Regions from separate parts of the Solibacillus sp. FSL H8-0538 genome, predicted to be linked through region 3. Evidence: riboswitches for the same ligand, from Rfam matches in the RefSeq annotation. Region 3 holds a riboswitch; each other region holds the start of a gene.

Region 1 (8,114 bases), 1.1 Mb from region 3:
GCCGTTGAAGCATGTAAATCAGCAGGCTTCATCGCCAAAGTTACTTCTGAGGGTGAGGATATGGATGCACTGAAGGGGCTTGTTGCTGCAGGAATTGGAGTCACTCTATTGCCAGAGAGTTCACTATATGATTCGACACCACGTTTAACAGTGAAGGTTCCGATTGCTATGCCAAGCATTCGTCGCACAGTCGGCGTCATCTCTCCAACAAATCGCGAGCTCGCTCCATCTGAAAAAGTATTTATTGAGTTTGTTAATAATTTCTTCTCGAGACTAACACAGTTTCAGTAGGGCGTTTTAGTTAATCGACAGTTTTATTTGGTTAATAGACCGTGGGCTCCTGGTTATAGACACTCTTGCGTTGCTAATAGACAGTTCGCTTCCGGTTATAGACACTCTTGCGTTGCTAATAGACACTTCGCTTCCGGTTATCGACACTCTCGTGTTGCTAATAGAGTCTGCGCTTCTGGTTATAGACACTTTTGCGTTGTTAATAGACGCTCCACTTCCGGTTAAAGACACTCTTGCGTTGTTAATAGACGCTCCACTTCCGGTTATAGACACTCTTGCGTTGCTAATAGACAGACACTGCGCTTCTTGTTTATAGACACTCTCTTCGCATTAATAGACAAAACAAAGGACGCCTCTCATTGAGAAGCGTCCATTTTTAGTAATAATTATTTGCTTACAGGAACTACTGCCCCGCCCCATTCTTCAACGATGAAGTCTTGGATTTCTTTAGAATGTAGTACTTCAATTAACTTCACGATTGTTTCGTTGTTTTCTTCACCAGCACGTGTAGCAATTACGTTTACGTATGGAGATTCAGATCCTTCAATGGCAATAGAATCTGTAATTGGGTTAATACCTGCATCGATTGCGAAGTTTGAGTTAATTACAACTGCATCACCTTCACCATTTTTATAGTATTGAACTAAAATTTCTGGTGCAGAGCTTGCATCAATGTTTAAGTTTTTAGGGTTTTCTACAATATCTTTTAATTCAGCAGCTGTTTTATCAATACCATCTGCTAATTTAATTAAGCCTAAATTTTCAAGTAACGACAAAATACGACCTTGGTCAGAAACTGAGTTAGAAATGATAATTGTTGCGCCGTCTGGAAGTTCATCTAAAGAAGCATATTCTTGAGAGTATATCCCGATTGGCTCGATGTGAATTCCACCAGCATTAACAAAACCGTAGCCTTTTTCAGCGTTTTCAAGCTCTAAGTACGGAATATGTTGGAAATAGTTAGCATCTAATTCGCCAGACTCTAAATCTTGGTTTGGCATTATATAATCTTGATAAGGCTCGATTACTAATTCGATCCCTTGTTCAGCTAAAAGTGGTTTCGCTTGCTCTAAAATAATATCATGTAAACCATAAGAAGCACCTACAACTAATTTTGTTGGTTCAGTTGTACCTTCTGTTGCAGCTGTATCGTTTGTATCAGCTGTTTCAGTTGTTCCTTCATCATCGCTTCCACAAGCTGCTAAAGCTAATACAAGCACTGATAAAAGTAAAAATGATAATAATTTCTTCATTAAATTTCTCCCCTTCTCTATATGCTTTCTCTATGTGAACGACCTATGCCGCCGTCACCTAAACTAACGCTTGTCTGTTTTTGATGTAATCGCATCGCCAATAAACTGAAGAACGAAAACGATAGCTAATATAATAATTGTCGCCATTACGGTTACGTCAGATCGGCTACGTTGGAATCCATCAATAAATGCTGTATTCCCTAGTCCACCTGCACCAATAATACCAGCCATTGCTGTATAGCCTACAAGTGCAACCGATGTTACTGTAATACCAGAAATAAGCGCTGGCAATGATTCTGGTATTAGTACTTTCCAAATAATTGTTGATGTTTTTGCACCCATTGAGCGAGCTGCTTCAATAACACCTTTATCAATTTCACGAAGTGCGATGAGGACCATACGTGCATAGAACGGCGCCGCACCGATAATAAGCGCAGGTAATGCCGCATTTACACCACGAATCGTGCCAAGTAAAAAATTTGTAAATGGAATTAATAAAATTATAAGCACGATAAACGGAATGGAACGGAAAATATTTACGACAGATCCTGTTAAAAAATGCGCTACTTTATTTGCCCCTATTTGATTGGGACTCGTTAAAAATAGTAAAATCCCGATTGCTAGACCGAGCACAAAGGTTACACCTGTTGAAATTACAGTCATATAAAGTGTTTCATACGTCGCTTCCCACATTTTGTCCCACACGACGTTCGGAAATAATTGACTAAGCATGCTCAATCACCTCCGTTTTAATTTCATGCTGCTCAAGTATTGCTAGTGCAGCATCTATATCCGCTTGCTGTCCATCAATATGCACGAACAATGTACCGTACGGACCACTAGTTGTATGAGAAATATCACCTTGAACGATATTAATGGCAATATCAAACTGCTTAATAATTTGCGAAATGACTGGTTGCTCTGTCGTTTGTCCAACGAATGATAGCTTAATGATGTTCCCAGATTTATATTTCGCTAAAATTTGCTCTAAAGATTCTTGCGTTTCTTGTGTTGCACCTGATACTTGTGAAACGAATTTTTTCGTAATTGGTGCTTGCGGGTGTTGGAATACTTGTAGCACCTCACCTTGCTCCACTACTTGTCCAGCTTCCATAACAGCGACGCGGTGACAAATTTTACGAATAACGTGCATTTCGTGTGTGATTAGTACAATCGTTAAGCCAAGTCTTTTATTAATATCTAAAAGAAGCTCTAAAATTGAATCCGTCGTTTCCGGGTCAAGTGCAGATGTTGCTTCATCACATAAAAGTACTTCTGGGTTATTCGCTAAGGCGCGCGCAATACCGACACGCTGCTTTTGTCCTCCCGAAAGCTCTGAAGGATACGCTTTGCCGCGACCAGTAAGACCAACAAGTTCAATTAACTCTTCTACACGTTTTACACGTTCTGCTTTGGGAACACCTGCAATTTCAAGCGGGAAGGCGATGTTTTCCGCCACAGTGCGTGACCATAAAAGGTTGAAGTGTTGGAAGATCATACTAATTTTTTGACGAGCCTCGCGTAGTTTTCGTCCTGAAGCAGATGATAGCTCATTGCCACTAACTGTAACTAAGCCCTTTGTTGGCTTTTCTAAACCATTTAACAGGCGAATCATTGTACTTTTACCGGCACCACTATAACCGATAATGCCATAGATTTCTCCTTGCTTAATCGATAAGTTTACATTTTCAACAGCTGTTAAGTCGCCATTTTTCGTTTTATAAACTTTCGTAATATTTTTTAATTCAATCATTACTGTACTCCTTCTAAAAACAGCATCCTCTGCGCTGCTTTATTTTGTAAACCAAGAGTGTTAATGCGCCGGTTTACACCCGAACTGGCGAACTGACCAACATCATGTTGGCATCGAACTCGAGGGCGTGGCGATTAAACCTAGACGTAAACGAAAAAACCTTTCTACTTGAAGACATAGTAGAAAGGTTTTCGCATTTTTATACGTTCAACCGTTCTCTCATCTCTCAAAGCTTAACTTTGTGTGACTTGGCACCTTTTCATCATACATGCTGGTTGCCGGGCTTCATAGGGCACTTCCCTCCGCCTCTCTTTATAAGAGTAACGCTATTAAATTTTTTATTATGAATGTTACTTTATCACGCTATCAATTATGCGTCAAATGTTTTTTTAATATTTCATACAAAAATGGTACGGATTGAAATGCATAGATTTTATCTACGATTTCACCTCTTTGCGATATAACTAGGCAGGGCACACTTTCTATTTCAATATCATAAGCGAGCTGCTCCATATAATTTAAATTGGCTTTCCCTAATGGGAGATTTGGGAGTAATTGTTCCACAACATCCATCATTTTTGATGCAACTGCACACGTACCACACATCGGTGTATATAAATAAAAGGCAGTTAACGGCTGCTCTTGCATTTGTTGTTCCCACTTTTGTCTAGTCCATTCGTTCATCTGCTTCATCCTATACTTTTATTTGTGAACGGCAAATTTTGCTACCTCTAATAGCTGAAGTAAAATAGCACTTGGAGTTTCGGCTACTTCTATATATTGCTTCGGGATGACGAGCTGTATCGCATCAGAATAGCAACGCTTCATGAGCTTACGTAATTTCTCTCCGTTTTTATCGGCATCAAACATTGTATACAGATCGCAATGCTCATAAGGCTCGATAAGCGTGATTAAGTCTTCTTCACTAATCGTACCATTTGTACATAAAATCGTAGCGTTTTCGGCTAATAGAGGGATTATTTTCAATTTGTCCGAACGACCTTCTACGATTATACACTTTTCCACATTCATCTTCCTCCTATAGAAAGACAAATCTTGACCCAAAATAAGGTAAGATGATGTCGTTTATTATGTGATTAAGAAAGCTATAGTTGCTCAACCACGAACACAAGCATCGGAGAGTCCGAAGTGAAAGCGCTCTTAGCCTTCGCCTGAGGACAGACCGCGACCTCGAGGGGCTGGCGCTTTCGCCTAGACGTTACATTTACTTATTTAATTGTTATCCATATGGCGAAATTTTATAATTTCCTTAACAATAAAAAAAAACGCCAAACTCCTGTGACGGACTTTGGCGTTTCAAGAAATTATTCTGCGATTAACTCTTCGTATTTCTCAGCAGTCATTAACTCTTCGATTTCAGAAGGGTTAGTAAGTTCAACTACAACCATCCATGCTTGTCCATACGGAGATTCATTAACAAACTCAGGGTTATCAGAAAGTTCTTCGTTTACTTCAACGACTTTACCTGATATTGGTGCGTATAATTCTGAAACTGTTTTAACAGATTCAACACTACCAAATGGTTGGTTTAATTGAATTTCGTCGCCTACTGCTGGTAGTTCAACGAAAACGATATCGCCAAGTTCATGTTGTGCGAAATCTGTAATTCCTATACGTGCTTTGCCATCTTCAACTTTTACCCACTCATGTTCTTCTGAGTAGCGTAATTCTTTAGGTGTGTTCATCAAAACCCCTCCATATCATATGTAGTACATTCATGTTCAGTGTGCCATATTTCGTTCGGAAATTCAATACAATACGTTGTTTATTTCCATGATTCTAAGAAGTCAGACTCCTTAAATCCTAATGTTACTTTTTTTCCATCTGTTACAATTGGACGCTTAATTAGCATACCATCCGATGCTAGTAGAGAAATTTGCTCTTCTTCAGACATATGTATTAGTTTGTCCTTTAACCCTAATTCTTTATACTTGTTACCAGAAGTATTAAAAAACTTTTTCAGCGGCAAGCCACTTGCTTCATAATATGATTTTAGTTGTTCTTTAGATGGCGTTTGTTCTACTATGTGAACCGCCTCATAAACAATGCCATTAGCATCTAACCATTTTTGTGCTTTTTTGCATGTCGTACATTTTGGATATTGAATAAATTGTAATGTCATAAAATGTCCCCCTTTTATACGAATCGTTTCTTTTCATTGTAATCGAAAACGAATATCCAATGCAAAAAGATGCTGCTGCCGACCTAAAATAAAACCTAAGCGCGGCGCCCCGCACTTAGGTTGATCGTTCTTATTACACCACAAACTTCTCTGCTTTAATTAGTTTTGCACCTGTCGCTTCTCTTTCGGTGCAGAAATACACTGTCTTCATATACAGATCTTTCTTTTGTAGTAATTAAATCTTAAACCACAAACTTCTCTGCTTCAATAAGTTTCGCAGCTGCTTCACGTTTTTTCGGAATTAAGTTGTATGGGTTGTTACGTGTTAATTTACGTAGTGCTGATAAGATCATACGGCCAGCATCACCTTCAACTGAAGCTAGTAATGTATCTTTCGCTTCTTTTTCGATTTCTGAAAATGCTTCTTGTGTGAAGATTTGAGTGTAAAGAATTTTTTGTTGTGATTTTTCAACACCATCGCGAGCAATCGCTTTTTGCGTACGAATTACAGCTGATTCCATTGCGTATAATTGGTTCGCAATGTTCGCGATGTTCACAAGTACTTCTTGCTCTGCATCTAGTTTTGCTCCGAACGCCTGTGCAGCAGCACCAGCAGCTAATACAGCAATTTTCTTCGCATTTTTCACAAGGTATAATTCTTGCGCTAATGGCTCATCACCAATTTCTTCAGGCATTAACATTAGGAGCTCTGCTTGTAATTGGTGTGCTACTTGTAGAAGTGGTAACTCGCCTTTTAGAGCTTTCTTCATAAATGTACCAGGAACAATCATACGGTTAATTTCATTTGTGCCTTCGAAAATACGGTTAATACGAGAGTCGCGGTAAATACGCTCTACTTCGTACTCTGCCATGAAGCCGTAACCACCATGCAATTGTACTGCTTCGTCTGCCACATAGTCTAATGTTTCAGAACCGACTACTTTTGCAATTGAACATTCAATCGCATATTCAGCAATAGCACCCGCAATTTTTTGGCCGTCTTTTTGCTCCTCAAGAGACAACTGGCTTAAGCGGTCCTCGAAGTAACCGACAGTACGATAGTTTAAAGACTCTGAAGCATAAATATGTGATGCCATTGTCGCTAACTTTTCTTTCGTTAAGTTGAATCCCGAAAGTGGCGTTTTGAACTGCTGACGTTGCTTTGTATATTTAACCGCTAGCTCGAATGCACGTTTAGATGCACCGACAGTACCTATTCCTAACTTATACCGACCTATGTTTAAAATGTTGAATGCGATAATATGACCGCGACCGATTTCACCAAGTAAGTTTTCAACTGGCACTTGTGCGTCTTGTAAAATTAAAGTACGAGTAGAAGATGATTTAATGCCCATTTTCTTCTCTTCTGCTCCTACTGATACGCCGTCGAATTTGCGGTCAACGATGAATGCAGTGAATTTATCGCCATCGATTTTTGCGTATACTACGAATACATCCGCAAATCCTGCGTTTGTAATCCATTGTTTTTCACCATTTAATACATAGTGAGTACCTGCTGCATTTAATTTGGCCACTGTTTTTGCACCTAAAGCGTCAGAACCTGAACCTGGCTCAGTTAATGCATACGCAGCGATTAATTCGCCAGAAGCTAACTTTGGTAAGTAGCGTTTCTTTTGCTCTTCGTTACCGAAAAGAACGATTGGTAAAGAACCGATTCCTACGTGTGCACCATGAGTAATTGAGAATCCACCTGCTGGAGACAATTTTTCAGCGATTAAAGCGGAAGAAATTTTGTCTAAAGCTAAACCTTCATATTCTTCTGGAACATCCGCCGCAAGTAATCCTAGTTCACCAGCAATTTTTAATAAGCGTACGGAGTGATCGAATTCATGGTTCTCAAGGTTTTCTACAACAGGTAATACTTCGTTATTTACGTAATCCTCTGTTGTTTTGGCGATCATTTTTTGCTCATCGGTGAAATCCTCTGGCGTGAATACGCGTTCGATTTCTACGTCCTCGATTAAGAAAGCGCCGCCTTTAATAATGTTTGAAGTTTGTTCCATATTAAATTCCTCCCCTAAGGTAATTGTTCGGAAACGCTTAGACACTTCTGACAAAAGCAGCGTTTAAACTTTTGTCTATGAAACTTACAAATTTATTGCTAAGCTACGGAATTGTGCATGGATACACTGACCTTTGCTTTGGTGACGAATTTGGAAGCATCAAAAAACTCGTGACCGCAAACTAATCTTCCTCTTACAGTACTTCGAATACACCAGCAGCACCCATACCGCCGCCGATACACATTGTTACTACACCGTATTTACCGCCACGACGTCTTAACTCATTGATCAATTTTAGTGTTAAAATGGCACCTGTTGCTCCTAGTGGATGGCCAAGTGCGATTGCGCCGCCATTTACATTCACTTTTTCTACGTCGATGGCTAAATGGCGAACAACTTGTAGTGATTGTGATGCGAACGCTTCGTTAATTTCCCATAAATCGATGTCGCCTTGTGTAAGACCTGCGATTTCAAGTGCTTTGGGAATCGCTACGATTGGGCCAATTCCCATTACTTCTGGTGGTACGCCGCCAACTGCAAAGCCTAAAAACTTGGCTAATGGTTTTAATCCTTGTGCTTCAGCTTCTTCACGGTCCATCACAAGTACAGCTGCTGCACCGTCTGAAGTTTGAGAGGAGTTACCTGCTGTT
Region 2 (8,114 bases), 1.4 Mb from region 3:
GAGGCGTTACGTATGAGATTAATCCTGGAAAACGCACACCGCGTGTATCTAAACCGAAACGCGTATGGTAATAATCACATAATAATTCACCCGCTACTTTATTGACGCCGTACATTGTTGACGGACGTTGTAGCGTATCTTGTGGTGTATTGTCTTTTGGCGTTGAAGGCCCAAATGCACCGATTGAGCTCGGTGTAAAAAATTGCATATCAAGCTCGCGCGAAACTTCAAGCGCATTCATTAGCCCGCCCATATTTAAATTCCAAGCAAACACCGGATTTTTTTCCGCTGTCGCTGAAAGTAAAGCTGCCATATGAATCATTGTATCTGCGCCAAAATCTTTCGCCAAGTCATGCATATGCTGGCCATCTGTTACGTCTAATACTTCAAATGGTCCTGCACTGTTTCCAATTTTACGAATATCTGTTGCTAAAACATTATCCGTTCCGTATGTTTCACGAAGCTTTCCTACTAATTCTGAACCAATTTGACCTAACGCACCCGTTACGATTATTTTTTTCATGTTGAGTACCCTCCTCTGATGTAAAACATTTGTACACTGTAAAAATACAAATGAACTCGTTTTTTACGCTCTATACAAGCTTTTCGATGAAAATTATTATACGTTGTTCTTTTTAAAAAGACAACCACTAAAAAAAATTATTAATCCATTACCATTTTCGAGAAAAAAAGCTAACTCATTGTAACTGAGTTAGCTCTTTTGTTTGCTACTGTAATATAATTTTAATCGCCGTTCTTTCATTTTTTCGACTCCGCACATCTTTACAATTATTATATGCATATACATTGTAATCGTTCTGCACAAAGCTAGTAACCATTTTCAGTAAGTGCTGTTCGTATTTAATCTATAACATAAACACTTATTTAGTCAGCCAATGCGGCACCGCAAATTCGATGAAAACTGAATGTGCGCCCGTCCTCTAGTCGTAGTTGTTGCTTTTCTGACTGGATTTTATCAATTTTGCCGCGCACCTTATAAATCGCTGTCGTCTCCCATATTTTCATTTCAACTTGGAGCGCATTTTCATATGCATGTGTTAATTGCTCGCTCAGTTCCTGCAGCGCCCATTCATCGAGTTCTGGTTTTTCAACGAGCTTATCCTCACTCTGCCATTCACGAAGTAGCTTCACATGCTCTGGCAGCATCATTGCATTCCATTTGATTGTTCCTCGATCTCGGTTCATCTTCTCCACCTGCCACTATTTTTTATGTCCTCCTAGTAATGCGGAGCGAGAGAGCGCTGTTCCCGCCTCTGTATATGACACTGCACGCAAAATTGACGTCGAGCCATATTTCGTACGAATTTTATCCATCGCCGCACCAAGTTTTCGCTTCCTCCATTTTTGATCATCAAAAAGGCTCAGCTGCATTGAATGTTCACTTTCTAAGTTTGTCAGTGCAATCGATAGCTGACGTGCTGGTCGTTCAGCATAAAATTCATCGAGTAGTCGCTCACACACTTTGTAAATTTTCATCGTATCGTTCGTCGGCTCGTAAATCGTCCGTGAATGGTGGAAGCCCCCGCCAAATGCATCTTTGCTGTAGCCAAGTCCAAGAGAAATTGTGCGGCCGATTTGCTGTGCCTCGCGCGCACGTCTTGCTACATCCTCACACATCTCTAAAATAACCGTTAAAATTTCTTTTCGGCTGCGGTAATCACGCATTAGCATTTGTCCTTTGCCGTAGCTAATTTGCCCCTGCATAATGGGCGCGCCCATTTTTGAATAATCAATGCCCCACGCATGGTAATACAGTTGGTTGCCCATAATGCCAAAGCGTTTCTCGAGCGTTTTTAAGTCTGTATGCGCGAGATCCTTTACCGAGAAAATCCCCATATTATTTAGTGTGCGCTCCGTTCTCCTGCCGATGCCCCACATGTCACTTAGTGGTGATATAGGCCAGAGCTTTGTTGGTACGTCTGCATACGTCCACTTCGCAAAGTCTGTTTTTTTCGCTTCAATATCAAGAGCAAGCTTTGCCATGAGCATATTCGGTCCCATCCCGATTGCACTCGGAATTTGAAACTGATCGTAAATGCGCTGTTGCATATACTTCGCCGTTTCCTCAGGTGGTCCCCATAATTTTTCAGTACCGGTTAAATCGACAAAGCTTTCATCCACGCTATACACATGAATCGCCTCTTTCGGTACAAAATCATTTAAGAGCCGCGTAATCTCCATCGAAATTTTAACGAAAAACTCCATTTTCGGCTCAAATAAACGAATGTCTGGATGCTTCGGAATTTCATAATAGCGGGAGCCTGTTTTAATGTGAAAGCGCTCCTTCATCGGTGGAGACGCAGCGAGCACAACACTTCCCTTTTGGCTAAAGTTCCCCACAACAGCAATCGGCACCTTCATCACATCTAAATTTTCAAGAAGCCCTATGCAGCTGGCGTAAAAGCAGCGCATATCAATACAAATAACGGAACGATTCGGAGCATTTTCATACATAGTCTCACCTCTTTCTACTATATGATACCCAACAACAGAACATTTGTTCCTATTTTAAAATGAGACGCTTAAGACGGCAAGTGGGAATTTTTAGCGAATAGCCGCACTTTGGGGCGAGAAGTAACAAAAGCGCTAGAGAATCCAAAGTGAAGGCGCTTTTCGCCCGAGGACAGACCGCGACTTCGAGAGGCTAGCGCTTTCGCCTGGGCGTTGCATTTACTTATTTAAATGGTATCCACAAGGCGAAATTTGATAATTTCCTTAACGATTAGAAAGACACAACTCGCCCAAAATAGGGTGAGTTGATGTCCTTACTTATGTGGATGGGAAAGTTATACTTTCTTATCCACTAAAAAAGACAAAATCGAATTGCTCCGACTTTGTCTCTCTAAATTATTTACGAACTGATTGTTTTACTACTTCTTCATATAATCCCGGGCGACGGTCATCATATACTGGGATGCGGCTGCGCACTTCATCAACAATTGAAAAATCAACGTCGATAATGGCTAACTCCTCATCATCAGCGCCTGTCCATAAGACCTCGCCCCACGGCTCAATAATCATCGACTGCCCGTTAAAGTTTTCTACCTTACTCGCAATGCGATTTACCGCAATAACGAAGCACTGATTTTCAATGGCACGCGCTTGTAATAGCGTTTTCCAGTGATCAATACGGGGTGTTGGCCACTGTGCGGGAATAAATAATACCTTCGCGCCATCCAGTGCATGCGAGCGTAGCCATTCCGGGAAACGAATGTCGTAGCAAATCACACCCGCTGCTTCAATATCGTCAAGCTGGAAGCGGTTCATTGCATCCCCCGCCTCCAAATACAAATGCTCGTCCATTAAGCGGAACAAATGCGCCTTGCTATATTCGCCGACTAGCTCGCCTGTGCGATTAAACGTGTACATCGTATTGTAAAATTTATCGCCGCGCTTCACTGAAACAGAACCGCCAACAATATGTACGTGTAATTCGCGTGCCAGTTCACTTAAAAATTTTTGCGTGCGCTCACCGTTCACATCTGCAAGCTCCCCTAATTTTTCAAGTGCATAGCCGGTATTCCACATTTCAGGTAGTACGATGATTTCTGCTCCACCTGCCGCCGCCTCGCGAATAAATTTCTCTGCGCGCGCATAATTTTCTTCTACTTTTCCAAAACCTACATTTAATTGGATACATCCGATTTTCATTAGAACCCCACCTCTAGACATTTTTATTTAGAAAGACACATCTCGCCCAATAGAGGGCGAGATGATGTCCTTACTTATGTAGATAAGAAAGTTATACTTTCTTATCTACTAAAAAAGCGCATTCGCACCCGTTTACACCCAAGGAATTAAAACGACCTCTTAGCAAAAGCGCGAATGCCTAGACATCTCCAAAAGTTATACTTTCTTATGCGGATAACCTAAAAATACACTTTACTATTCGCTAAAAAAAGACTACCATAACAGTACTATTTTTATTATATTCTGAAAAAGGTGAATGTACATGGAATTTTCGAAAAAACTACAGCAACTCCCTCCGCAATTTTTTGCTGCACTCGTTGGAAAAGTAAATGCAGCGCTTGCGGAAGGACGCGATATTATTAATCTAGGGCAAGGCAATCCTGATCAACCAACACCAGGTCATATTGTTGAAGCCCTGCAGCATGCAGTGATGGATCCGCAAACGCATAAATATTCTCCGTTCCGCGGTATCCCAGAAATTAAACAGGCAGCCGCTGATTTTTACAAACGTGAATACAGCGTGGATATTGATCCGAACACAGAAATAGCGATTTTAGGCGGAACAAAAATTGGTTTAGTAGAGCTACCAATGGCAATTTTAAATCCTGGCGATTATATGCTGTTGCCAGACCCAGGTTATCCGGATTATTTATCAGGAGTTGCACTTGCAGACGTGAAATTTGATACGATGCCGCTTGAAGAGGCGAATGCATTTTTACCAGATTACAAGGTACTTTCTCCAGAAGTACGCGAGCGAGCAAAATTGATGTACATAAACTATCCGAACAATCCAACTGGGGGCACAGCAGATTTAGCTTTTTTTGAAGACACAGTAGCGTTTGCGAAGGAAAATAATATTGCCGTTGCGCATGACTTTGCGTACGGTGCAATCGGCTTTGACGGCGTTCGTCCTCCGAGCTTCTTACAAGCGGCCGGTGCAAAAGATGTCGGCATCGAGCTGTATACATTATCAAAATCATATAATATGGCAGGCTGGCGCATTGGTTTTGCTGTCGGCAATGCCAAAATAATTGAAGCAATCAATATCATTCAAGATCATCTATTTTGTAACCAGTTCCCCGCTGTGCAACATGCTGCAGCAGTGGCATTAAATGCGGAACAGGACTGTGTTGAAGCTTTACGGACAACATACGAAAGCCGCCGCAATATACTCGTTGAAGAAGCGCACCGCATCGGCTGGAACATTACGGCACCAAAAGGCTCGTTCTTTGCATGGTTGCCTGTTGCAGAAGGCTACACAAGCCAGGAATTTGCAAATTTACTATTAGAAAAGGCAGACGTAGCCGTTGCTGCTGGTAATGGCTTTGGTGAATACGGTGAAGGCTATGTGCGCGTTGGTCTACTTGTAAATGAGGATCGTATGCGTGAAGCTGTACGCCGCGTAGAAAAATTAAATTTATTCAAGCAAGTCATCGTCAAATAGTTATGAAAAGCACATCCCTCCCATAAGATGTGCTTTTTTCTATTTAACAACAAACTATCTTAAAATAAAGTTTTTTCAGAAAAATATAATTTTATATTGATTTTGTTCTAAATAGTCTGTATATTTACATTAATTAGTTTTTAAATATAATGTTTTTCTCTTATTAAGAGTAGCTGAGGGATAGGCCCTATGAAGCTCGGCAACCACCAACACTTGTTGGCCGGTGCTAATTCCTACAAAACAGAAATGTTTTGAAAGATAAGAGTGGTAATCTAAATTGACTTTTCGATGCCTCTCTTTTTCAAGAGAGGCATTTTTTTATTAACTAAAACAAAACATCTAGGGGGATTTCAACCATGAAATTTAAAAAAATCGGCTTTTTATTTGCAACATCAGCCTTAGCACTTGCTCTTGCAGCTTGTGGCGGAGAAGAAACTGCAGAAGACACATTAAATGACGGTAAATTAGTAATCGGCGTAACTGCTGGCTTACACGAAGAAATTACAGAAATTGCAGCAGACATCGCAGCGGAAAACGGCTTAGAAGTAGACATCCGTGTATTCTCTGATTATGTATTACCGAACACAGCGCTAGTAGAAGGCGATCTTGATATTAACAACTTCCAAACGCAGCCATTCTTAGATACATTCAACACGGACCGCGGCGAAGAACTTGTATCAGTAGGAAATACAATTTTAAATCCAATGGGCATATACTCGTCTAAATACGCGTCAATGGAAGAAGTTCCTGACGGTGCAACATTTGCTTTACCTAATGATGCGACAAACGGTGGACGTGCATTAGTTGTATTAGCAGATGCTGGTTATATCACATTAAAAGAAGGTGTGAGCATTAACGCATCCATCTTTGATGTAGTAGATAACCCACATAATTATGAATTTATCGAACTAGAAGCCGCTCAATTACCAACTCAATTAGCTGAAGTAGATTTTGCAGCAATCAACACAAACTTCGCACTTGAAGCAGGTTTAAATCCGAAAAACGATTCGATCATTCTTGAATCATCTGACTCTCCGTACGTAAACAAATTAGTTGTACGTCCAGGTGAAGAAGATAGCGAAGATTTAAAGAAATTCATCGAAGCTTACCAAACTGACGAAGTACGTAATTATATTATAGAAACATATGAAGGCGCAGTTATTCCAGGATTTTAATTCGTAATTAGAAAGACACAACTCGCCCAAAATACGGCGAGTTGATGTCCTTACTAATGTGAATGGAAAAGTTATACTTTCTTATCCACCAAAAATACGAAAAGTTATCGGCAACTTTGCCGGTAGCTTTTTCTCTAGAAAGGCGAGGATTTTTATGATACAACTCCAAAACATCGTGAAGCAGTACCCATCTAAGCAAGGTGTATTCAATGCCGTTGATGATGTAGATTTACATGTCAAAAAAGGCGAAATTCACGGCGTCATCGGCTATAGTGGTGCCGGAAAAAGTACACTGATTCGTTGTGTCAACTTACTTGAGCGCCCAACTAGTGGCAATGTTCGAATTAACGGTGTGGATTTAATGTCTGCATCAACAGAGGACCTTCGGAAAACACGTCAAAAAATCGGGATGATCTTCCAAGGTTTTAACCTACTTAAAACAGCAACAGTTTATGACAATATTGCAATTCCTCTAAACTTACTCGGCTATAGTAAAAAAGAGGTAGCAGCTAAAGTCGCAAAGTATGCTGAGATTGTTGGGTTAACGGATAAATTAACGAACTTCCCTAACCAATTATCTGGTGGACAAAAACAACGTGTCGCTATCGCCCGCGCCCTTGCACAGGAACCCGAAGTTTTACTAAGCGATGAAGCAACGAGCGCACTTGATCCAGAAACGACAGACTCCATTTTAGAGCTTCTGTTAAAAATCAATCGTGAACTTGGGATTACTATTTTACTGATTACCCATGAAATGAACGTAATCCAAAAAATTTGCGATTACGTGTATGTACTCGAAAAAGGGAAGCTTGTGGAGCATAACTCAGCAATCGAGCTATTTAAAAAGCCCACGCATCCAACAACGCGCAAATTCTTGAACACTATTTCACAACGTTCATTATCTAAATCATTAATCAACCAGCTGAACTTAACAGGTGCGGTAGTACGTTTAACATTTGTTGGTGAAAGCACAGGAAAACCACTGATTGCCGATATTAGTAACCGCTTTAATGTAGCGCCGAATATTTTAGCTGCAAACATTATTGAATTGAAAAACGGCATTGTCGGCAATATCGTTGTTCATGTAGGGGGAAAGCCGCAAGAAATCCAACAAATCACATCCTATCTTGAACAAAATGGCGTCCAAATTGAACGATTAGGAGGCGACGACAATGAGTAGTTTACAAGCATTTTTTGATCAATGGGGACATGTTATTTTGAAATCACTTGGCGAAACGCTTCAAATGGCGTCTATTTCCCTTGTGCTAGCTGTATTAATTGGAATTCCACTCGGGATTTTAATCGTTCTAACACGACCTGGGCAATTATTCGAAAATAAATGGCTCTACCAAATTTTAAACTTAGTTATTAATATTATCCGTTCGATTCCGTTCATTATTCTACTATTCTTTATCCTTCCATTTACAAAGTTCATTGTTGGGACGACGATTGGGGTTAAAGGGGTAATCGTTCCACTTGTTGTATACACAGCGCCGTATATCGCACGATTATTGGAATCGGCACTGCTTGAGGTGTCACCTGGTGTCGTTGAAGCATATACAGCAATGGGCATTAAACGCCGTCATATCGTGATGAATGTTCTACTTCGCGAAGCACGTTCATCCATCGTTCTAGGCTTAACGATCGCAACAGTTGGCTTAGTCGGTGCAACAGCGATGGCTGGGCTTGTGGGTGCAGGTGGCCTTGGTGACTTGGCCTACCGCTTCGGTCATATTCGTTATCAAGTCGACGTGATGTATGCCGCCGTATTTATTTTAATTATT
Region 3 (8,114 bases):
CGCTCGAGGTCGCTTCGATCCCTCGGGCGAAAGGAGGGCACTGAAAAACTTACGTTTTTTATGATGGTTTCGTTTTTCAAATAAGAATAAGGCACTTTCTGTTCGAATCGAACGGAAAGTGCCTTATTTCTTTGTCTATTACTTACACTTTTTCATTTAGCAGTTTCAATATTCGTTTGAGATTCACCGCAAATATCGTTGTGGCACCTTGGATTTGCATGCCAAATAAACCCGCTGATATGGCTGTTTTATAGCCATGCGGATTTTTTAATTCACTATTTTTCGCCTCTATTTTATAACGGTTTTTCGCAAGCTGTTTAAATGCATCAGTTTCTTGGAAAGCAGCTTGTTCTTCATGTTCAATTGATTTAATGGTCACATTATAGGTTTTACTTTTTGCCTCATCCTTATAACAGCCCTCACGCATCTGGCAGACTTTACATTTTTCAATATCAAAATAAAATGCCATTTTCGGATTTTTATTCTTATTTTTATTCTTAGAAAGTGCCTTTCGAATAGCTAGATGCCCAGCTGGACAGACAAACATACCAGCATCTTTATTGTAATCAAATTCGATTTTTCGTTGTCCGCTACCGTTTGTAATGACTGAATTTAACTTTGAAATTAATTGGAGCTCTTTTGATTTAGCATATTGTAAGTTATCTTTCGCAGAATAAGCGGCGTCACCAATCACCGTTTCAATTTCCATACCTGCCTCTTTACTTTTTTCAACTAGTTCTTGAAGATAATGACCATCACTTTTTTCACCTGTTGTCACAACCGCAGCCGTAATAATTCGTTCATCACTCATCGCAATATGCGTTTTGAAACCAAAGAAAGCCGAGTCAGCCGACTTATGTCCAACCCGCGCATCGGGATCATTTGAATAGCTTAACTGATTCTCATAATCATCAATCACTTCTTTTAAAACATTTAATTTTTCTTTCACAGCCGGGATTTGTGCAACCTTTGATTGCGTTTCCACCACTTCAACTACTTGACGACAGTAATCTAATTCTTCTGTGACTTCATTTGACGTAGGCTTCTCAGGGAATTTTCCAACCATGTTTTCGTCGAGTTGATACACGGCTTTACGTACATTTTTAGATTTTTCCTGTAAAAATTCTTTTGGCGATTTTTGATTATAACGAGCCTTTGTATGGGTAGCGTCAACGATGACCATTTTACTTAGTAGTAGCCCTTTTTCTAAGGCAATTTCAACTGTTTTCTGAATCAGTAAATCTATTAAATTCACATCTTGGAGACGAAGTCGACGGAATTTTGTCAGTGAACTTGAATCGATTACATCATCTTCTGGTGCCATCTCTAAAAAATATTTAAAGGACATATCGTATTTTGAACGCTCGACAAGGTCGGCATCCGATAGATCATGAATCACTTTTAATAGTAAATATTTAAACATACGAATCGGTGGAATCGCGTTACGGCCATTATCTAAACAGTATTTCGATTTTAGTTCGTCTAGAATAAATGAGAAATCCACAAGTTCATTAATTTGGCGAAGCATATTGTCCTTTGGGATAATTAAATCGTACAACGCCATGTACGGGCTCAAATTGAATGTTTCCTGTTTAGAAATCATGGTCGCACCACCTTTTATTAGTACTTTAATTATACAAGAAATGTGTGCGATTATACGAGGGAAGAGCCCTTCTTGTGATGAAAGTAGTTCCAGTTGATTGGAATGGAGGCGGCGACTTCTGCGGGAACAGCACGAGCGGAAGCACCCGGACTGAGCGAAGCGAGGGAGAAGGCTGGAGCCGTGCCCGCGAAAAGCGTCCGCCGGAATGGAAATCAACGGCATCGAAGAAAAAAAGCGTCCAGTAACGAATTTCCGTTCTTGGACGCTCTTACTTATAGCTGAAGGACTTTTTCAGTGCCCTCGGCGAAAGTGGTGGAGCGTTTACTTTCGCTTCGGGCTCGCAAGCAGCTTGTCGCGTGCAAACAGGCGCGAATGCACTTTTCTAATATACGCTGTGAAACGAGGGATGAACAATGAACGCTGAATTTTTTTGGCATCCAAAAGAGCACATCAAGTTACCTAAATGGGCGAGCTACACAACCCCATTTGAACTATATGCCTTTAGTGCAACAGTTGAAGATGAAGTTCTATTACTCTATAACATAACAACACCAGATACTGAAGAGGATACATTATTTGAATATAAGCTCGTACATTTAAAGGTACATGGTGCAGTCATCTTACACATTAAGTTACCGTTATTTGTCGATCGCATGGATCAGTTTTCAGATGGCTGTTATTTGTTTGTGAGTTCTCGCATTGCTATTGATGAAGGACCAAACGCGATAATTGCTAATAATCAAGGGAAGATTGTTAGTCAATTATTACTCGGTGATGGTATTAATTATATGCAAATTGATGACAGTGACCGCATTTGGGTTGGCTATACCGATGAAGGTGTCTATGGGAATTTCGGGTGGGACCCTAGTAATACAATCGGCCGTGAAGGTGTCGTCGTTTTTAATCGGTCAGGGAAGCGGCTATGGGATGCGCGTATGTTTGACATGGTGGAATGCTCTGCCATGAACATTAATAAGGAAGAACAACTTTTCTTTATTTACGATGATTTTAAGCTCGTGAAGGCCTATGATGATTTAGAAGGAAGCTTGAATTGCGGTTTTTGGTCCATTAGGGAACAATATTTTCAACATTTTGTACGCGATGAGGATGATACATTTATAGTGTCTGATTGGCAGGGGCAAGTAAGGCGTCTTTTCCCGCATAGTACAGACTATTTACCAGGACCCGTAATCAATTTCATGGACGATGCTAACAGTTTACTAGATGGTGAGATTTTGATGCGCGGTAATTATGTATATATGCTGCAGGACGATACGATTTATCGGAAGGAGTTCGGGAGGTAAAAATACATTTATAATTATTGCATAATTCCAAATTGCATGATATTATTAATCCAATTTAATAGTCTTATCAAGAGAAGCAGAGGGATATGGCCCGTTGAAGCTTCAGCAACCTCTAACATGGTTAGAAAGGTGCTACTTCCAGCAAGGGACTCCCTTGAGAGATAAGAACGAGCGATCAACCTCTCATTCTTTTTGCTGGAATGAGAGGTTTTATAATTTCACGGTGCCATATAGACTTCGCCCTTGTTAAAAACTAAAATGGGGGGAATACGAATGCCAATTAATATACCGAAACATTTACCCGCTGGAGAGCGATTGAAAGAAGAAAAAATTTTCGTAATGGAAGAAGACCGTGCGAAAACACAGCAAATCCGTCCTTTAAACATTTTAGTGTTTAATTTAATGCCGGAAAAAGAGAAAACCGAATTACAATTACTACGCTTATTAGGGAATACACCACTTCAAGTAAACGTGACATTTCTAAATACCGCTACATACGAATCAAAAAACGTCTCAAAATCTCACTTAGATACGTTTTATCAAACATTCGATGAAATCAAACACCGCCGCTATGACGGACTAATTATTACCGGGGCACCCGTTGAAAAAATGGACTTTGAAGCAGTTGGTTATTGGGAAGAAATTAAAACCATAATGGATTGGGCAAATGCCAATGTGACGTCAATCATGTATATATGTTGGGGCGCACAGGCAGCACTCTATCATCACTTTGGCATCGGAAAATTTGAGCTACCGAAAAAATGCTCTGGTATTTACTCACATGTCATTACCGATTTAACGGTAGACCTTGTACGCGGCTTTAGTGATGAATATGTCGCACCACACTCAAGACATACATCGGTTTCGATTGATGAGGTACGCGCACACCCTAATTTACGTTTACTAAGTTATTCAGATAACGCAGGGGTCTTTATTGTACAGTCGAAAAACAATAAGCATATTATGATTACCGGCCATCTAGAATACGATGCATCTACGCTCTCGGATGAATATTACCGTGATTTAGAGAAGGGCGACGAAATTGAGATGCCTGTGAACTACTTCCCGTACGACGATTCAACAAAGGCACCTAAAAATACTTGGCGCGCGCATTCCCACTTGCTGTTTTACAACTGGTTAAACTACTACGTATACCAAGAAACACCTTATAATTGGCATTTTGTTGAAGATGCGATTGAATTTCATATTTAGCCCTAAATACGATTTCTCGAAGATCCAAGAGAAATCGTATTTTATTTACATTAAAAAAGCGTAACGACAACGCTAGATGCGGGTCATTACACTTCTATTACTATTATCCAAGAATGGCACTGTCAACGCCAGATACTCGTTGAAATAAATTTATATTTATTGTTAGCGCCCATTGTACAACTGGGCCTAAACCGAATGCCATAATAAGCGTACCGACACCAATTGGGCCACCTAATACAAAGCCAACGACCGCAACGACTACTTCCAACGTCGTACGCGCACGGTTTACGCTCCAACCTAAACGCTGCACAAGAAGGATCATAAGTGTATCACGTGGACCCACACCGATATTTGCAACCATATACATCCCGCATCCGAAACCCAATAACACTATACCTGCAATAAAGGCTAAGAATTGCATAAATAGACCGTCCACTTCTGGTAGTAAATAGATGAAAATATCAAGGAAAACCCCGGATATGATCATATCTAAATAGGTTCCTAATTGCGGCCAACTTTTCGTGATGAAGCCGTTCACTGCAAGTATTATAAAGCCTAAAATTATAGACCATGAACCAATTGTTAGGCCTACTGTTTGCGCAAGTCCGATATGTAATACATCCCAAGAGCCTACACCAATTGCCTGTCCCTTTATAACAAGCGCTAAACCAAAAGATAGCACAAGAATACCTGCTAAAAAGAACAGGCAGCGCCAATAAAATTCTTTTTTCACTTTTTCAAACCCTTCAATCCTGTATATTCTATGTTGTACATTTTATTATAGCTATTTTTCGTAATAAAAACAGATTACTATTTATTCTTATAATTTAGATAAAAAACTGTCTTATCCGGGTGTTAGAAAGACACAACTCGCCCAAAATAGAGCGAGTTGATGTCCTTACTTATGAGGATGGGAAAGTTTTTCTTTCTTATCCACCAAGTCCATTCACAACATATAAAAACGCATGAGGACTTTAATAGTCCACATGCGTTAATTTTTTTTGTAATGATATGCGAGTTCATCGAGAGCCGCATCCACGGATACGTGCAAATCATGTTCATTGAAAAACCACTCGTCACTTTTTTCAACGTAAAAGTGTACTCCATTAATTTCAGTATCCACACCTACTTCATGTGGTTGCTCACGATTCATGCCGAGCGAAAACCCTTCGTGAAACGGGGAAGAGCCACCGTAGCGTGCATAAAAACGAATAAAATCTCCTTGCTCTACTTCCATTTCTTCTAAAAACCAAGTCATTGCTTCCTCAGTAATAATAATATCCAATCTACTCACCTCAATTGTACAATCTTTACTTCTATCTTATTATGAATGAATTATTACGATAAGTATACGAAAAAACCCTCTCAATTATAGAGAGGGCTGAAACAATTTAAAGCCATTTAACTTTTGGTTCTGTGCCTTCTTTAATACGTTTAATATTCTCACGGTGACGATAAATAATGAATGTAAATAAAAACGCAATTAAAATAAATAGTGCAAAATCACCTGTCACAATCCAATACACAATGCTATAAATTAAAGCAACACATACAGAAACGATAGACGTTAAGCTCACCATTTTCGTTAGTTTTAACGTGGTAAAGAATGTGAAAAAAAGTACGATGAATAAGGGTAGCGCGTAACCGAGTATAACACCAGCCGATGTCGCCACTGCTTTACCACCGCGGAAGCGCGCAAAGATTGGGTACATATGACCCACAACTGCAATGATACCAAGAACTAATGGGTGAATAGTGGTATCTGAAAAATACGGTAGCAGTATTAATAATACGGCAGCAGTCCCTTTTAACACATCGATAATTGTTACAACTAAACCCGCCTTTTTGCCTAAAGTCCGAAATGTGTTTGTTGCTCCTAAATTTCCGCTTCCATGTTCTCGAATGTCCGTTTTATAAAATAATTTACCGATCCACAGTGCAGATGGGATCGAGCCAATGACATAAGCACAAATGAGAAGTAATGCATTAACCATTGATGTGCTCCTTTCAACTTGCAGAATTACTAGTTGGTACTAATAGTTTGTATTGAATATTCTACACCGTTTTCACTTTTTGCGAAAGAGGGAATATTTTTCGTATGAATTCTATTGTTTTGCAGGAGAACGACTCTTAAATCGTGAATTGAGATAGAGCGCTAACTTTTAAACAAATCCGTTAGATGGTACAATTAATGTTTAATTGAAGTATACACTTACTTTTTTTAGTGTATCGTATTTGACATGGAATGCTATAATCAGTACGATTAGTAGAGCATCCGAACGTTTGTTTGTTTTTTGGAGGGGAATTTAATTGGCAAAAAATCAGCCAGGGCTCGTCTATAATGATGATGCCATTCAAGTATTAGAAGGACTAGAGGCAGTACGAAAACGACCAGGCATGTATATAGGTTCAACTGACGGCAGAGGCCTTCATCACTTAGTTTACGAGATTGTCGACAATGCGGTCGATGAAGCACTTGCTGGATTTGGTTCACATATCATTGTAAAAATTCATGCAGATAATAGTATTAGCGTTCGAGACTTTGGACGCGGTATGCCAACAGGTATGCATAAAATGGGGAAGCCAACACCCGAAGTCATTTTTACCGTTCTTCACGCAGGGGGTAAATTTGGTCAAGGTGGCTACAAAACTAGTGGCGGTCTGCACGGTGTTGGTTCTTCCGTTGTCAACGCTTTATCGACATTTTTAGAAGTCACGATTTACCGAGACGGACAAATTCACCGTCAGCGCTTTGAAAATGGTGGTAAACCCGTAACGTCCCTTGATATCATCGGTAACACGAAGGAAGCGGGTACATTAGTTCATTTCCTTCCTGATGATTCAATTTTTTCAGTCACTAAATATAATTATGACACACTTGCTGAGCGCTTACGAGAATCAGCGTTTTTACTGAAAGACTTAAAAATTGAGCTAATTGACGAACGTGGTGAAGGTCAACATGATGTATTCCATTATGAAAGCGGTATTGAAGCATTCGTTGCCTATTTAAACGAGGAGAAAGACGTTTTACATCCCGTTAAATATGTAGAAGGAACGCAGCAAGAGATTGAAGTTGAGTTTGCCTTCCAGTTTAATGATGGCTACTCCGAAACAATTTTATCATTCGTTAATAATGTCCGTACGCGTGACGGTGGTACACATGAAACCGGTGCCAAATCAGCAATGACTCGTGTATTTAATGAATATGCGCGTAAAATTGGTTTATTAAAAGAAAAAGACAAAAATTTAGAAGGTACAGATATTCGTGAAGGATTAGCTGCGATTGTATCTGTTCGTATTCCGGAAAATATTTTACAGTTTGAAGGCCAGACAAAAGGCAAATTAGGTACTAGTGAAGCCCGTTCAGCAGTTGATTTAGTTGTGGCTGAAAAACTTTTTTATGTACTTGAAGAGAACGCCGAACTATCTGCTTCATTAGTCCGAAAAGCCATTCGAGCACAGCAAGTTCGTGAAGCTGCACGTAAAGCACGTGATGATGCACGTAACGGCAAAAAGAAGAAGTCTAGTACGCTACTTTCAGGGAAGTTAACCCCTGCTCAGTCTCGTAATGCGGCAAGAAATGAATTGTACCTTGTAGAGGGTGACTCTGCAGGTGGTTCTGCAAAACAAGGCCGTGATCGTAGTTTCCAAGCAATTCTTCCACTGCGCGGTAAGGTTATTAATACCGAAAAAGCAAAGTTGCAAGATATTATGAAAAACGAAGAGATTTCTACAATTATTCATACAATCGGTGCTGGTGTTGGTTCAGACTTCACAGTAGAAGATGCAGCTTATGATAAAGTTGTCATTATGACCGATGCTGATACGGATGGTGCGCACATCCAAGTGTTGCTGTTAACATTCTTCTACCGCTATATGCGCCCACTTATCGAGGCTGGCAAAGTTTATATTGCACTGCCGCCATTATATAAAGTGTCTAAAGGCTCTGGGAAGAAGCAAGTCATGGAATATGCGTGGACAGAAAATGAATTACA
Region 4 (8,114 bases), 1.5 Mb from region 3:
TGCCACACTCGTTGCTACGACTCCCATAAAGAGCATAGGCCATAAATTTTGTGGCTCAGCTACCCAGCCAAATCCCCCGCGCGCAGCAAGTGGTAATAAAAATAATGCACATAAAGAGAATGTCATCGCCACAGCTGGTAGCGTTTCTTCCTTCGCCATCAACTGCTTACTCACATTCGTATACAGCGCGAACATAATGCCTGCACATAATGCGAGCAGCACGCCCACTGGATCCACAACTGCACCGCCGCGATTCACAAATAGTAGCACACATCCTACAATCGCAAGCAGCGTCGCAATACCCCACACGCGCGTAGGCCTTACTTTCCAGATAAGCCACTCAATGACACCTGCAAAAACCGGTGAACTCCCGATCGTCACCACTGTTCCAACTGCCACGCCTGTAAAACGGACGGATGTAAAAAATAAGCACTGGAATAGCGCGATTGCGAGCGCCGCTAAAATCGTCCACTTCCACGACCAGTCCCGTAAATTAATTTTCCGCATAAAAATTACCGTTAGTAGTAGCAAGCCTCCACCTATTCCAGAACGTACACCAGCTACCGCAAACGGTGACACCCCTTCTTGTAAAAAGGTTTGCGTCGTGCCTACCGTTCCCCATAGCATCGCAGCGAGTAACACAAATATGTATGGTAATACATTCACGTCTCTCAAGCCACCTTCCCAAAAACATTCCAATAATATTTCTATGCTACCACAACACCCACATAGCCGCGAGATGAATTCTTTCCGAACTTTCATTATAATGAAGGGAGTACATAGTAGAAATGGAGGTCATCATTTATGTATAAATCGGTTGAACAAACAGCACAGGATTTAGGAATGCCAGAGCATCAAATATTTCAATACATTTATGCAGGTCGTATTAAGGCAATACATGATGGCAGCGATTATTTAATTAATAGCGCTCAGTTTGACTCCTACCATCAGCAGCTTGAACGCATTAAGGAAGAAATTGAAATTTGGCGCAACACACCTATTCCCGAAGACATTGACGTTAAGGATGAGGATTAATTAATTTCTCATTTATTGAAATTTTATAGCTTCTAAAATAATAAAAGCGAGGAATTCTCAAGGGTGCTTCCCTAAGATTCCCCGCTTTTTTAATTTAAATCGTCACTACGAAACCTGCTCGTTTTCCAATAATTTCTGCATAATCTTCAACCATGACACTTGCTGTCGGATACATACCAGCACCTGGTCCTGTAATCGAAAGTGTCCCAATATAATTTGTTTCCATTGCTACCGCATTGAACACATCATCAACCGGATATAATGGATGTTCTGCATCAACTAATAGCGGCGCAACTTTCCCGTAAATTGTGCCATCCTCGCGCTTTTCAACCTCAGCCACATGACGATAGCGCAAGCCCTTCTCTGTTGCTGCTGCTACTTGCTCTGATGAAATTGTATCGATGCCGATGACTTCAACGTCTGCCCAGTCTGGCTGCTCACCAAATGCTAATGAAGATAAAATCATTAATTTTTTAAATGCATCCTGCCCAGATACATCATTAAATGGGTCCGCTTCCGCATAGCCTAAACGCTGCGCTTCTAGTAGCGCATGCTCAAATGACCAGCCTTCTGCACGCATTTTCGTTAAAATGTAATTCGTTGTGCCGTTTAAAATGCCTTGCACACGACTCACATCATTTACTAGTAAAATATTTTTCATCGTTTTAATAATTGGCACGCCACCTGCAACAGACGCCTCGTAGCCAACGAAAACACCGTTCGCTTTTGCTAGCGCCTGTAGCTCTTCCCCGCGCTTTGCAAACATCACTTTATTTGCTGTGATGACGTGACATTTATTTTCTACCGCACATTTTAAGTAAGAATATGCCGGCTCCTCATTAACAATTGCTTCGAATACAACTTGTAAACCTGTTTCTTCAAACACATCATCAATATTTTCCGTCATTAAGTGCTTCGTACCAGGAACACGTTCACGACTTGCATCCGTTACTAGAATTTTCGCCACTTCTAGCTCAACGCCTAGCTTCTCACGTAGTTCTTCTCGCTTTTCATTTAAAATATGATAGATACCTTGACCGACTGTGCCAAACCCTAAGATGGCTGCCTTTATTGTTGCCATACGTTTTCATCCTCCAAATTTCTAGAAAGACACATCCCATTCCAAAATAGGGCGAGATAATGTCCTTTAATATGTGGTTAAGAAAGTATAACTCTCTTAATCACTATAAAAACATCTATATATACTAACTATTCGAAAAATTTTACTTAAAGAAAATTTTATCGCATCTGTATGCCGAAAACAAGAGAAATCTCTCCTAGAAGGACATTTGTTTATTTCAAAAGGTCAAAGAATGATTATATTATTTTTCTAGTATAACTTATCTTGAATGACAATTCACAAAAATCTGTTTTATAAATCCATAATTTTCTATTTAATGATGTTTTTTCCTAAATAATGAGATTATAATGAAATCAAATACCAACCAGTTAGCACTTTTTTTAAAAAGGAGGATTATTAGTGTACTTTTCCTATTCACAAAAAGGACAGGCATTACGCGAAAAATTAATCGCTTTTATCGACGAGCATGTATATCCGAACGAATCTGTATATCATGAGCAGCTTGAGGCACAAGCCAATCGTTTTAGTGCGATTCCACCAATTTTGGAGGAATTAAAGTTAAAAGCGCAGGAAGCTGACCTTTGGAATTTATTTTTACCGGATAGTATGTACGTCGCTGGTTTAACAAATTTAGAGTATGCACCTCTTTTTGAAATAATGGGGCGCTCACTAATCGCACCACAGATCCTCAATACAAAAATGTCAAAAGTGGTAATTGAACGTCGCAACGACTATCTGCTGAACGCTACATCGCTTCAACGTCTCGGCTCTGAGAATGATTTAAAGGGGGTAGCACTCTTTTTAGCTAGTGCCTCCAATTATGTAACTGGCGATACGATCGTAGTAGACGGTGGTATGGCGGCTATGATTTAGGAGGTGACAAATTGAAACTAAAAATTATTGAAGAAAGCTTAAATCAGTTCGAACGACAAGGATTTAGTGCCACATCGATTCAGCAAATTATGGAGGCAACTGGGGCAACAAAAGGAACGTTTTATTACCATTTTAATAGCAAGGAACAACTGCTCATGGATTTTCATACCGATTACATTGATGACCTACATGACCGGCTATTCATCAAGCTTGCTCCCCTCTCCTCTCCAATCGAAAAATTACGCGCGGTTGTGGAACTACTCATTTTAGATATTCAAACTAATGGTCAACAGGCTCGTGTTTATTTCCGCGAAATGCGGCATTTATCGCCGGATCATGCAGAACTTATTAAAGAAAAACGTAAACAGTTCCGTAATGTCATCGAGCTCATTATTGAACAAGGGATTGCAGAGAAGGAATTCAGACGAGAACTCAATCCGCGCTTAACAAGCTACGCACTACTCGGGATGACGAACTGGAGCTACCAGTGGTTTGATGTGGACGGCACTATGTCCTTATCGGAACTCGCGGATACTTACACAACCCTACTATTACAAGGAATGATGCAAACGGAGGAGTAACTATGCAAGATACAATACCAGTACGAAAAGGTGAGGAACTACCTACTGGAGCACTGCAGGCCTCGCTCTAAATGAACTTGCCTGGCTAAGTAGACAAGCGGCTTGCCATCGAGCAATTCGGTGCAAGGCATTCCAACTTAACGTATGTACTAACGCTTGGCCACCAGCAAAATGTGTTACATCGTCCTCCACTTGGACCTGGAGCAGCAAAAGCACATAATACGGAGCATGAATTTAAAATTTTCAGACTATTCATCCGATCTTTCCGGTAGCACCAAAGCCGATTTTATTTTCCAATGATGAATCGATAATTGGCAGTCCGTTTTTCACCATGGAGCGATAGAAAGACACAACTCGCGCAAAATAGGACGAGTTGATGTCCTTTAATATGTGGTTAAGCAAGCTATACTTGCTTAACCACTAAAAAAGCTAGCAGGTGTGAAAATGCACTAGCTAGCTTTTTATTTGGCTATCATAAGTTTTACATTCTTTTTTTGTTTGGATTTGTTCAATTCGGCTAAATCGATGTACAACTTAATTGAAATTATGCGTCACCGGCACTTATTTGCAATTAAGTTGTATGTCGAATTGGTCCATTTGCAATTTGGCACTGTTAAACGCTACTGTTGTTTAATTAGCTAATCCAACCGTACTAAAGGCCAACACGGTGATGATCATGGTGAAAGTAAGATTTACCTACAAATCTTTATTAAGATAAAAAACAACACAAAGTTAGAAAGACACATCTCGCCCAATATAGGGCGAGATGATGTCCTTACTTATGTAGATAAGAAAGTTATACTTTCTTATCTACCAAAAAAAATACTAGCAACGAATGTTACTAGTAAGAAAACAGCCATTATAAAAATTGGGGGTTACACCGCAACGCTAACCTTCTCTAATATAGTAGTACGATAAGCATCTAAAATTTTGGTCATTACTGTTAATTCATCAGCAGTATACGCAGGGATTCCATAAGGGCGGTGAATTAATTGAAACTCACCGTATCTTAAAAACCATTCCTTTGCCGGTGCAGGAATATGATTATTATAGTACTCCTTATACGCATCGAACACTTCTTTTACAACATAGCCCGCTTCAAGAGAGTGAGTTGCCTCTGAAAATGCGCAATGTCCATATACCTTCTGCCACATTATTTCCACATCCGCCAATAAATGTTGGATTGATAATTGATTAACGAAAGTGTGGACATCATTTAGTTCATAAATTATGTACGCTGCGACATTTTGTGCACTATAAACATTTCCCATTTTCAACAACTCCTTTTCTTTTTTCAAGCTTTCTTGGTGATTGTGCTGAGCGGCAAAATCGCCACCGTAAAGTGCTTACTCATCTATTCATAAAGTGGGGGAACACTCAAAAAAACAAATTTAACTTTTGCTTTTGTTATATTAGCTAATCCAACCGTGCTAAAGGCCAACACGATGTTGTTCATGCTGGCAAGGCACGGTAGTAGTAAGTTTTCATTACTAATCTTTATTTACATAAAGACAACGGTTATTAAAATTTCTCTGCAAGTGGTTGTTCATCCACAATTCTTAAACCTATTGTAATGCTAGGAATTAAAGATGTCAATAAAGCTTATTAGTTTACTTGGTATTTGATTTAAAAAAAAGGCGCTTCCCTACGAAATGATGCAGGTTGATACGCCATTCTTCTATATTACTTACCTATGCGTTTGTTGGTGTTGCTTCTATTTTAACTGCAACCTTTGCTAACGCTTGCTCTAAATCTGCAATAATATCTTCTACCGCTTCTAGGCCAATTGATAAGCGAATGAGCTCCTCTGATACACCAGCCACTTTAAGTTCTTCTGCGGATAATTGTTGATGCGTTGTTGATGCTGGGTGAATAATTAGTGATTTAGCGTCTCCTACATTCGCAACATGTGAGAATAATTCAACATTATCAATCACTTGGCGACCCGCCTCACGTCCACCTTTAATGCCGAATGTTAAAATCGACCCGTAACCGTTTTTCAAATATTTCTTCGCTAAGTTATGCGAAGGGAAATCTTCAAAGCCATTGTAATTTACATAGTCCACGAATGGGTGGTTGCGTAAATATTCCGCGACTTTTTGTGTATTTTCATTATGACGGACAATACGCAAATGAAGCGTTTCAAGTCCTTGTAAGAAATTAAATGCCGCATCTGGAGATAATGTTGGACCAAAGTCTCGTAATAATTGAACGCGCAGTTTTGTGGCAAATGCAGCCCCTGCTGTGTCAATTCCGTAACGTAAGCCGTGGTAAGACGTATCTGGCTCTGTATAGCTTGGATGTCTCCCCTGCGCCCAATCAAATTTCCCAGCGTCTACAACGATGCCGCCAATTGTCGTACCGTGACCGCCAATCCATTTCGTTGCTGAATGGATGACAACATCTGCGCCAAACTCAATAGGGTTACTACCGTATGGAGAAGCAAATGTGCTATCGATTAATAATGGTAGGCCGTTTTCATGTGCGATATTTGCTACCGCTTCAACATCTAATACGTTTAAGCTCGGATTGCCAATAATTTCAGCAAATACCGCTTTTGTATTTTCCGTAATAGCCGCACGGAAGTTTTCAGGGTCTTTTTCGTCTACGAACTTCACCGTAATGCCGTAGCGTGGTAGTGTTTGCGCAAATAAATTATATGTCCCACCATATAGTGAACCTGCTGCAACAATTTCGTCGCCTGTGCCGGCTAAATTTAAAATGGAGAATGCGATTGCCGCTGCACCAGATGAAAGTGCGACTGCAGCTGATCCGCCTTCAAGTAACGCAACACGTTCTTCAAATGCAGCTACTGTAGGGTTTGTAATACGAGAGTATATATTGCCCGCTTCTTGAAGTGCGAAAAGACGTTGCGCATGAGCTGTGTCTTTGAAAGCGTAAGCTGTTGTACGGTATACCGGTACGGCAATTGCTCCTGTTACCGGGTCTGGCTTTTGCCCACCGTGTAATAATACTGTTTCTGGTCGTAAATTAGACATGAATAAATTCCTCCTAAATTGTTTTTCGATGGCTTGATCGGTGTAATAGAGGAGGATTTTTTGAAAACTAAAAAACCCTCTTCAGCTAAGAAGAGGGTTCGCAAATGAGCAAGTTTTCCTCCCCTTATCTTTCAAAATGCAATTGCATCTTGTAGGAATTAGCACCTTAGTCAGTTCCTCACTCACTTGGTTGCCGGGCATCTCAGGGCCTATTCCCTCCGCCGCTCTTGATAAGAGTTATGTGATTCATGTTCCATCGTTGTTTCACAGTATAAAGCAGAGTAGTTTTATAAGTCAACTTAAATTTTAAGTTTTTTCTGATAAATCAAACATTTATTTTGTTAAATTGCAAATACTACTTATATAGAAATAGTATTTTAACCAAACTTTAACAATCGAAATTACTGTAAATGTTATAATTTACATATCGTTATAGCAAGTACAGCTTCATTTTAATTACGTTCATTTTGTTCAGTGACGTTTTTAACATAATTTATTTAACGGTGATGTTCGCTTTAATTTTTTATTCAAATATAACAAGAGGAGGAATTAGTTATGTCTACTCAAACTGAAAAAAAACTTAACTTAAAGCCGCTGTGGATTGCTCTTGCCTTTGTCGCACTCACCATCATTACATTATTACCAAACGGCGGCGATTTACCAGTCGCAGGTCAACGTGCACTCGCGATTTTAGCGTTCGCCGTTATTTTATGGGTAACAGAGGCTGTTAGCTATCCAGTAAGCTCGGCAATGATTATTGCCCTTGTCACTTTAATGTTAGGCCTCGCCCCTTCAATGGAAGATCCAACCATAGAGTTAGGTACATCGGATGCATTAAAAATGGCCCTTGGTGGATTTAGTAATTCGGCCGTAGCACTTGTAGCCGCTGCCCTATTTTTAGCCGCAGCAATGCAAGTAACAAATTTACACAAACGTTTAGCTTTATGGATTTTATCTATTGTAGGAACAAAAACAAAAGCCATCGTATTTGGTGCTATTTTAGTATCCATTATCTTAGCATTCTTCGTACCATCTGCAACAGCTCGTGCAGGTGCAGTTGTACCCATTTTATTAGGTATGGTTGCCGCATTCGGGTTAGCAAAAGATAGCCGTCTTGCTGCTTTACTCGTTATTACATCTGTACAAGCTGTTTCCATTTGGAATGTCGGCATTAAAACAGCAGCCGCACAAAACATGGTAGCCACCAACTTCATTAAAGAACAATTTGGCGTTGATATTACTTGGGGTGCTTGGTTCCTTTATGCCGCGCCCTTCTCAATTCTTATGTCAATCGCATTGTTCTTTATTATGATTACTCTTATTAAACCTGAGACAAACAATATTGCAGGTGGTAAAGAAGTTATTAAAAAGCAATTACACGATTTAGGACCACTAAAAGGCCCAGAAATTCGTTTAATTATCGCATCTGTTACGTTATTATTCTTTTGGGCAACAGAAAGCAAGCTACACCCATTTGATACAACAACAGTCACAATTGTTGCAATCGCTATTTTACTATTACCGAAAATCGGTGTGTATACGTGG

The links. A riboswitch is a leader RNA that binds a small molecule or an ion and turns the genes downstream of it on or off. The one in region 3 is predicted to bind S-adenosylmethionine.
Region 1: it holds a riboswitch for S-adenosylmethionine, as region 3 does, so the genes downstream of both, MHH87_RS14050 (methionine ABC transporter ATP-binding protein) here and metA (homoserine O-acetyltransferase MetA) in region 3, are expected to answer to the same signal.
Region 2: it holds a riboswitch for S-adenosylmethionine, as region 3 does, so the genes downstream of both, MHH87_RS02320 (MetQ/NlpA family ABC transporter substrate-binding protein) here and metA (homoserine O-acetyltransferase MetA) in region 3, are expected to answer to the same signal.
Region 4: it holds a riboswitch for S-adenosylmethionine, as region 3 does, so the genes downstream of both, MHH87_RS01700 (O-acetylhomoserine aminocarboxypropyltransferase/cysteine synthase family protein) here and metA (homoserine O-acetyltransferase MetA) in region 3, are expected to answer to the same signal.

Annotation. Positions count from the first base shown of each region.
Region 1 covers NZ_JBBOPI010000001.1:2,934,454-2,942,567, forward strand. Annotated here, with positions in the region: gene MHH87_RS14035 (LysR family transcriptional regulator) at 1-291, shown strand, start outside; gene MHH87_RS14040 (MetQ/NlpA family ABC transporter substrate-binding protein) at 678-1,544, opposite strand; gene MHH87_RS14045 (methionine ABC transporter permease) at 1,608-2,276, opposite strand; gene MHH87_RS14050 (methionine ABC transporter ATP-binding protein) at 2,269-3,297, opposite strand; SAM riboswitch class I at 3,514-3,618, opposite strand; gene MHH87_RS14055 (thioredoxin family protein) at 3,664-3,981, opposite strand; gene MHH87_RS14060 (toprim domain-containing protein) at 4,000-4,329, opposite strand; gene gcvH (glycine cleavage system protein GcvH) at 4,623-5,003, opposite strand; gene MHH87_RS14070 (arsenate reductase family protein) at 5,084-5,440, opposite strand; gene MHH87_RS14075 (acyl-CoA dehydrogenase family protein) at 5,683-7,464, opposite strand; gene MHH87_RS14080 (acetyl-CoA C-acetyltransferase) at 7,658-8,114, opposite strand, start outside.
Region 2 covers NZ_JBBOPI010000001.1:492,990-501,103, reverse strand. Annotated here, with positions in the region: gene MHH87_RS02345 (L-threonine 3-dehydrogenase) at 1-523, opposite strand, end outside; gene MHH87_RS02340 (YolD-like family protein) at 886-1,206, opposite strand; gene MHH87_RS02335 (Y-family DNA polymerase) at 1,222-2,475, opposite strand; gene MHH87_RS02330 (carbon-nitrogen family hydrolase) at 2,869-3,672, opposite strand; gene MHH87_RS02325 (pyridoxal phosphate-dependent aminotransferase) at 3,974-5,155, shown strand; SAM riboswitch class I at 5,313-5,420, shown strand; gene MHH87_RS02320 (MetQ/NlpA family ABC transporter substrate-binding protein) at 5,512-6,330, shown strand; gene MHH87_RS02315 (methionine ABC transporter ATP-binding protein) at 6,485-7,510, shown strand; gene MHH87_RS02310 (methionine ABC transporter permease) at 7,503-8,114, shown strand, end outside.
Region 3 covers NZ_JBBOPI010000001.1:1,853,438-1,861,551, forward strand. Annotated here, with positions in the region: gene MHH87_RS08715 (IS1182 family transposase) at 143-1,603, opposite strand; gene MHH87_RS08720 (hypothetical protein) at 2,017-2,907, shown strand; SAM riboswitch class I at 2,969-3,075, shown strand; gene metA (homoserine O-acetyltransferase MetA) at 3,181-4,119, shown strand; gene MHH87_RS08730 (YczE/YyaS/YitT family protein) at 4,223-4,852, opposite strand; gene MHH87_RS08735 (HesB/YadR/YfhF family protein) at 5,111-5,404, opposite strand; gene plsY (glycerol-3-phosphate 1-O-acyltransferase PlsY) at 5,511-6,113, opposite strand; gene parE (DNA topoisomerase IV subunit B) at 6,430-8,114, shown strand, end outside.
Region 4 covers NZ_JBBOPI010000001.1:355,652-363,765, reverse strand. Annotated here, with positions in the region: gene MHH87_RS01730 (DMT family transporter) at 1-666, opposite strand, end outside; gene MHH87_RS01725 (DNA-binding protein) at 805-1,035, shown strand; gene MHH87_RS01720 (homoserine dehydrogenase) at 1,130-2,116, opposite strand; partial or broken gene MHH87_RS18850 (acyl-CoA dehydrogenase) at 2,516-2,809, shown strand; gene MHH87_RS18845 (SDR family oxidoreductase) at 2,816-2,989, shown strand; gene MHH87_RS01710 (TetR/AcrR family transcriptional regulator) at 3,001-3,570, shown strand; gene MHH87_RS01705 (hypothetical protein) at 4,446-4,841, opposite strand; gene MHH87_RS01700 (O-acetylhomoserine aminocarboxypropyltransferase/cysteine synthase family protein) at 5,262-6,569, opposite strand; SAM riboswitch class I at 6,691-6,806, opposite strand; gene MHH87_RS01695 (DASS family sodium-coupled anion symporter) at 7,125-8,114, shown strand, end outside.